2 linked regions of the Nodosilinea sp. E11 genome follow. Each later gene encodes a partner of the first gene's protein in a complex. Links are inferred from orthologs where the notes say so. Each region holds a gene or a part of one and is shown in the gene's direction. Other genes may lie near its edges. The genes, in order: tsaD and tsaE.

Evidence for each region.
Region 2: the proteins of tsaD (region 1) and tsaE are in contact, whole or in part, in a crystal structure (PDB 6N9A), measured with the Thermotoga maritima proteins. The link is inferred for Nodosilinea sp. E11 from one-to-one orthologs. Residues at the interface, in WP_004082750.1 of Thermotoga maritima: Cys10, Asp11, Arg49, His50, Leu82, Gly84, Gly135, Gly136, Glu154, Thr155, Leu156, Asp157, Asp158, Ser159, Glu162, Asp165, Lys166, Arg169, Leu170, Tyr175, Lys213, Thr214, Leu217, Tyr218, Gln221, Arg222, Asn324; in WP_004082108.1 of Thermotoga maritima: Leu37, Gly38, Lys46, Lys57, Val59, Lys60, Ser61, Thr63, Phe64, Thr65, Leu66, Met67, Val69, Pro71, Tyr82, Arg83, Leu84, Asp86, Asp88, Phe89, Asp93, Ile128, Asp130, Glu131, Arg134.

What each region holds. Positions count from the first base shown.
Region 1 is NZ_CP136520.1:1,014,888-1,018,121, forward strand. Bases 142-3,054 are described here. They hold tsaD (tRNA (adenosine(37)-N6)-threonylcarbamoyltransferase complex transferase subunit TsaD), read left to right. Parts: upstream 142-1,025; coding sequence 1,026-2,084; downstream 2,085-3,054. Other genes in these bases: psaJ (photosystem I reaction center subunit IX), read right to left, coding at 152-277; RRF56_RS06875 (Photosystem I reaction center subunit III), read right to left, coding at 316-816; RRF56_RS06885 (hypothetical protein), read left to right, coding at 2,172-2,585; RRF56_RS06890 (metal-sensitive transcriptional regulator), read left to right, coding at 2,650-2,997. Also shown: RRF56_RS06865 (photosystem I reaction center subunit XI), read right to left, coding at 1-30; RRF56_RS06895 (hypothetical protein), read right to left, coding at 3,064-3,234.
Region 2 is NZ_CP136520.1:4,321,795-4,324,916, forward strand. What follows is about bases 181-2,981. They hold tsaE (tRNA (adenosine(37)-N6)-threonylcarbamoyltransferase complex ATPase subunit type 1 TsaE), read left to right. Parts: upstream 181-1,234; coding sequence 1,235-1,729; downstream 1,730-2,981. Other genes in these bases: RRF56_RS21430 (amidohydrolase family protein), read left to right, coding at 181-909; RRF56_RS21440 (EVE domain-containing protein), read left to right, coding at 1,704-2,165; RRF56_RS21445 (biopolymer transporter ExbD), read left to right, coding at 2,324-2,731; RRF56_RS21450 (hypothetical protein), read left to right, coding at 2,872-2,981. Outside these bases: more of RRF56_RS21430, read left to right, coding at 1-180; more of RRF56_RS21450, read left to right, coding at 2,982-3,122. UniProt on the Escherichia coli protein: Required for the formation of a threonylcarbamoyl group on adenosine at position 37 (t(6)A37) in tRNAs that read codons beginning with adenine.

The sequences.
Region 1 (3,234 bases):
ATCCCCAGCGGGCTGAATTAGATCTGTCATGGGGGAGTATCTCCAACTCAAACAAAATCACAGCAAATGAAAAGACGGTTTTTAGAGGCCGTTGAGTCTATAAAAACCATCTCTGCTTCAGGTTCAAAACCTGTTTTCTAAGTCGCCTTCCCTAGGGATGCAGCAGCAAATCGGGAAAGAAACGGTTGAACTCAATCAAAACACCGGCGGTAATCACCATCCACACGGTGGCTAGCACCGGGGCAGAAGACAGATACCGAAGCAAGTTATTGTCCATTGTCTAGTTCTCCTGGATAGTTTTCCTTGGGCTAGGCGCTAGCGAGGAGATACAGTGATCTCGTCGTCTTTGGCAAACATGGCACCGCTAGCAATATCTTTGAAAGCAGCGAGGGGCCAGGCGAACCCAGTCAGCATGCACTTAATGGCCAGGGGCACATCAATGATGATCTCATTGTCTTCGGGGTTCTTGCGACCCCGCACTGTAATCACGTAGGCACGACCGACCCAGCCAATCCAGCCTGCAATGTACAGAAACAAAAGACTGGGAATGAGAAACTCCCCGGCATGGGCCAGGTCGCCGTCTACAACCAGGTGGGGCAGGCCGTCGCTGCCGCACAGCAGGGTAGAGCTACCGTAAAAATCGAATCGAGCCTTGGCCGATTCAGTCTTGGCACCAGCGGCCCGCTTCAGAAAAGCCTCGTTTTGGCCACAGGGGGTCAGACCGGATACATTGTCGCCAGCCAGGCTAGCGGATGCCGGGGCAGTAAACCCAAACCAGAGAAACACTACGAGCGCTACAGCAAAAAACCGTCGCATAAACTGTTCCTTTTAATTACCTAAGAAACTAGGGCGCTTTGAACGTAAAGTTAAGTTTTTTGAACAAAAATTCACCCAACTTGGTCGCCATAATACCCCGCAGCCGAACCCCCGTAAAGCTAAGATCGGTGGGGTGTTTACATCTCTACAAATTACGGCCGGGATCACCCTGATCTCGCTTAACAGTATCTCTTAGTGTGGCATGGGTAATGGCGACGATATTGGCGTTAGAAACTAGTTGTGATGAAACGGCGGCGGCGGTCGTGCGCGATCGCACCGTACTCAGCAGCGTAGTCGCCTCTCAAATTAATATCCACCAGCCCTACGGCGGCATTGTGCCCGAGGTGGCCTCTCGGTATCACGTCACCGCCGTAGGAGAGAGTATTAGCGCCGCCCTAGATCAGGCGGGCCTGCATTGGGCCGAGATTGACGGCGTGGCCACCACCTGTGCCCCTGGCCTGGTGGGGGCACTTTTAGTGGGCCTGACCGCAGGCAAAACCCTGGCCATGGTTCACCAAAAGCCGTTCCTGGGCATTCACCATCTCGAAGGGCACATCTATGCCAACTACTTGGCTCACCCCGACCTCCAGCCGCCCTACCTGTGTCTACTGGTCTCCGGCGGGCATACCAGCTTGATCTACGTCAAAGACTGTGGCCACTACCAGACCCTGGGCCAGACCCGCGACGATGCGGCGGGAGAAGCCTTTGATAAAGTGGCTCGACTGCTGGGGTTAGACTACCCCGGCGGCCCGGTGATCGACCGCTTGGCCCAACAGGGCAACCCCCAGGCGTTTCCGCTGCCCGAGGGCAATATTTCGCTGCCTGGGGGGGGCTTTCATCCCTACGACTCGAGCTTCAGCGGGCTAAAAACGGCGGTGCTGCGCCTAGTCGAAAAACTCAGGGCCGAGGGAGTAGACCCGCTGCCCATCCATGACCTAGCCGCCAGCTTTCAAGCCACGGTGGCCCGCAGCTTAACAAAACGGGTAATGGCCTGTGCCCAAGCCTACGGTCTGACTACCGTAGCCCTAGGGGGTGGGGTAGCCGCCAACAGCGGCCTGCGCCACCAGCTCCAACAAGCGGCTGAGCAACAGGGCCTGCGGGTGATGATTCCACCGCTGAGTCTGTGCACCGACAACGCGGCCATGATCGGCTGTGCCGCCGCCGACCACCTCAATCGAGGGCACCGCTCGACTCTGGCGCTCGGGGTACAGTCTCGGCTCGATCTAGCCCGAGTTATGGAGCTCTACCAGCCTATCCCAATGGCTTAACGCTAGACTAAAGGGTGTCTGGCAAGAGTCTGTCTGGCAACCTTCTGAGCTATAGCCCAGAAGCCAAGTCTAATCTCAATGAGTTTTATGATTACATCGCATGATTCTCAGCCTCGGCAGATTTCGTCCTGGGCGATGGTAGGCGGTCTGGCCCTAGGGTCACTGCTGATTGTGGGCTGTGGCCCCCAGGGGGGTAGCGGCGGCGCAGACAGCGCTAACACCTACGAAGCCCAGCTAGCCGATCACTTAACCACTACCGGCAGTGTGATGTATGGCACCCACTGGTGCCCCTACTGCGCCGATCAAAAAGACATGTTTCAAGCCGCTGTCGATCGCGTGCCCTACGTAGAGTGCGACGCCGACGGCGAAAATGCCCAACCAGAACTCTGCCAGCAGCGAGGGATTCAGGGCTATCCCACCTGGGAAATTGACGGTCAGTTGTATCCTGGGGTGAAATCCCTAGATGAATTAGCCGCTCTATCGCGCTTCTCAGCCCAGTAAAGTTATCTGGAACTGCCAGACGGCAGAGACTAAGGTTTGATGATGTTTATCAAGATCACCTCCCTTGCAAAATCCTAGCTCCCAGCCCCATCCTCACCTGCACGAGGTCGACATCAGCGCCGACAGCAGTGCTCATCCCCACATCCACGACCCTGAGTCGCTGCGGCGGATTGTCAATCGTCTGGCCCGCATTGAGGGTCACATTCGCGGTATCAAGACGATGGTGCAGGAGAGTCGTCCCTGCCCCGATGTTCTGGTGCAGGTGGCTGCCGTGCGCGGGGCCTTAGATCGGGTAGCCCGCATCATTCTTGACGAACACCTGACCGAATGTATTGGCCGCGCCGCCGAAGACGGCAATATTGAGGCCGAAATTGCCGAACTCAAGGCCGCGCTCGATCGCTTCTTGCCGTAGGTTTGCAGCAGCCGGTTATCGGGTTGAGGGCAAGCCTGAAACCAATAACCGATCGCTATTTTTTGCTTAGGCTGCGATAAATCGTTTGTGCTCACGCAGCAGGTGACGCTCAAATTGCCTCACCCAATGGCTAAAGCGATCGCTCTCTTGAGCAGTGGCAAAGGTGGGTGGATGGCGCAATAGCAAGGCCACGTACTCTTCTTTGGTACGAACGACAATCGCACTCTGCTGGTCTAA
Region 2 (3,122 bases), 3.3 Mb from region 1 along the record:
CGAGGTGATGTGGTGGGGCCGCGCATTTGGCCGTCAGGGGCGATGATTTCCCAGACTAGCGGTCACGGCGATTTTCGGGAACTGAGTGAGCTGCCCCGCACGCCTACTTCAGAGTTGAGCCTAGCCGAGCAGTTTGGCGTGGGGGCGATCGCCGATGGGGTAGACGAAGTGCTGCGCCGCACCCGTGAGCAACTAATGCTGGGGGCTAGTCAGATCAAGCTAGCCGCCGGGGGTGGGGTGGCCTCAGAGTTCGACCCTATTGACGTGGCTCAGTACACCGAGGCGGAACTGAGAGCGGCGGTGGACGCTGCCGAAGACTGGAACACCTACGTGACTGTCCATGCCTATACTCCCCGGGCGATTCAAAAGGCGATTCGGGCTGGGGTGAAATGCATTGAGCACGGTCAGCTAATCGACGAAGAGACGGCGCGGATGATCGCCGAGAACGATGTTTGGCTGAGCCCGCAGCCGTTCCTTGATGACGAAGACGCCAATCCCTATCCTGAGGGAACTGAAAACCGAGCTAAACAGCTGATGGTGGCCACCGGTACCGACAGGGCCTACAACCTGGCCAAACAGTACAACATTAAAACGGCCTGGGGCACCGATAACCTCTTCAACCCCCAAGGCTCAGCTCGTCAGGGGGCGAAACTAGCCAAGCTGGTGCGGTGGTATACCCCAGCGGAGGTATTACGGATGGCAACCAGCACAAATGCAAGCTTACTAGCGCTGTCGGGGCCGCGTAACCCCTACCCGGGCAAGTTGGGTGTCGTGGAAGAGGGTGCCCTAGCGGATTTGCTGCTAGTGAACGGCAATCCGCTGGAAAATATTCGGCTCATTGAGGATCCGGAGGCTAACTTTTTGGTGATTATGAAAAACGGGGTGATGTATAAGAACCGTCTTAGTTGACAGCTAAAAGTTGGCGCATCTTTACCACTGATGCATGGATTGAAACAATCCAGACAGCTTTGTGGCCTATTTAGTATCGGCCATGCAGGGATCTACCGAGACCACCTTCTATGGGATGGCAGTTTACCTCGGCAGCATTGGTATTATGAATACTCGCTACACGCTGCAGCGCCGCTGACAGCAGGTTTTGCCGTTATGGTGGCGGCGCTGGCGGTGTGCTACCTGACGTTTTAGGTGAACACTTTAGTGAGAACACTTTGGCAAAGACACCTGAGCGAGGATGTGTAGACAGGGACATCTAGACGAGGACGCTTTGGTAAGCAGTATGGCAGAATTTAGGGTGGATTTGCCCGATGCGGCGGCAACTCAGCAACTGGGCCAGCGGCTGGGGGAACTGTGCCCACCGGGCACGGCGCTGCTGCTGGCGGGTGATCTGGGCATGGGCAAGACAACCCTGGTGCAGGGGATTGGGGCGGGCCTGGGCATTGCGGAACCGATTAGCAGCCCGACGTTTACCTTAATCAATGAGTATTTGGAGGGGCGCATTCCTCTCTATCATGTGGACTTATACCGATTAGAACCGGAGCAGGTAGGCTCTTTAGAGTTGGAGAGCTACTGGGAGGCCATAGACATAGCGCCTGGCCTGTTGGCAATTGAATGGTCAGAGCGGATGCTGGACTATCCTGCATCGGCTCTGCGGCTGCGATTGGAAAACCTGCCTAGCGGTGGGCGACGGGCTACGCTGACAGCGGTTGGAGAAGAACAGATTGTGTTGTTGGAGCAGGTAATTGGCGATGGCCTACTGGCTGATGAAGTCTGAACCAGATGTGTACAGCATTGGCGATTTGGAGCGCGATCGCACCGAACTTTGGGACGGCGTGCGCAACTACCAGGCCCGCAACTTTCTCACCAGCATGGCATTAGGTGATCAAGCCTTCTTTTACCACTCCAACACCAAACCACCGGGGATCGTAGGGCTGGTGGAAATTGTTGAAACCAATGTGGTAGACCCGACTCAGTTTGATTCAACCCATAAATATTACGATCCCAAGTCATTCCCAGACAAGCCGCGCTGGCATACGGTGACGGTGGGCTATGTAGAAACCTTTGCGAGAGGCATTACCCTTGATCAGCTCAAAGAGGCCTTTACCCCCGATGAACTTTGGGTCGTGCGACGGGGCAATCGGCTGTCGGTGATGCCGGTAGAGGATACGATAGCTCAAAAGCTTTTGAAAATGGCCTATACCACTGAGTAATCTTGCTGTTTAAAGTAGTATTCTGGCTATTTACTCCCCAATGAAAATGTGAGGTCTGAGGTGGTAGCCTAAACATGCTATTCGGCAAGTTCCGCAGCATGAGGATTGTCCAAGCCAAATTCAAAGCTAACTGCCAAAATCTGCAATTACCATCCCCCATGCATCTCCCTGAAGACCCTGAAACACCTTTGCAGATCAACATCGTGCCCATGATCGATGTGGTGTTTGCGGTGCTGGCATTTTTTATTATTTCTAGCTTATTGTTAACCCGCAACCAGGGGCTACCGGTAGTGTTGCCAGGGGCCGAAACAGCTGAAACTCAGACCCAGCGCCAGGTGGTGGTAACAGTAAATGCGTCGGGTGAAATATTTGTCGGTGAGCGGGCAGTGGCGGATGAGCAGCTTTTGGAGGCGATTCAAACGCTGGGAACCCTATCCGACGGTGGCCTTGTGGTAATTCGGGCTGATCAATCAGTGAATTATGGTCGGGTTGTGGCGGTGATGGATCAACTGCGGACGTTGCCTGGGGTGCAGTTGGCGATCGCGACAGAAGGCGGTCAGCCTTAAAGACCTAACTGTTTTGGATCGACATGAACGATTCTAGTGCTGTATTGCAAAACATCTAGATTCAATAACTTGTCAATCTCCGGGGCTGTCAAATTTTAAGCCATACTTAAAGCTGAGAGAAAGCAGTTCGGGCTTTGATTATGGCGTTACAATTTCTGGCCTTGCCGGTGCGGCTGGTGTCTCTGGTGCAAACTATACTTGTGCCTCTGTGCTTTGTGCTCGCTTGGTGCCTGGTGGGGCTGACTGTGTGGAATTTGGTAGCGGCTGTGCGTGCTGGGGTTAGTCGCGCTACGGTAATGCATCAAATCCCCTGTGCTGACTGTCGTTACTTTACTAACGATCATCGGTTAAAGTGCCCAATCCATCCAAAAGTTGCCCTTTCAGAGTTAGC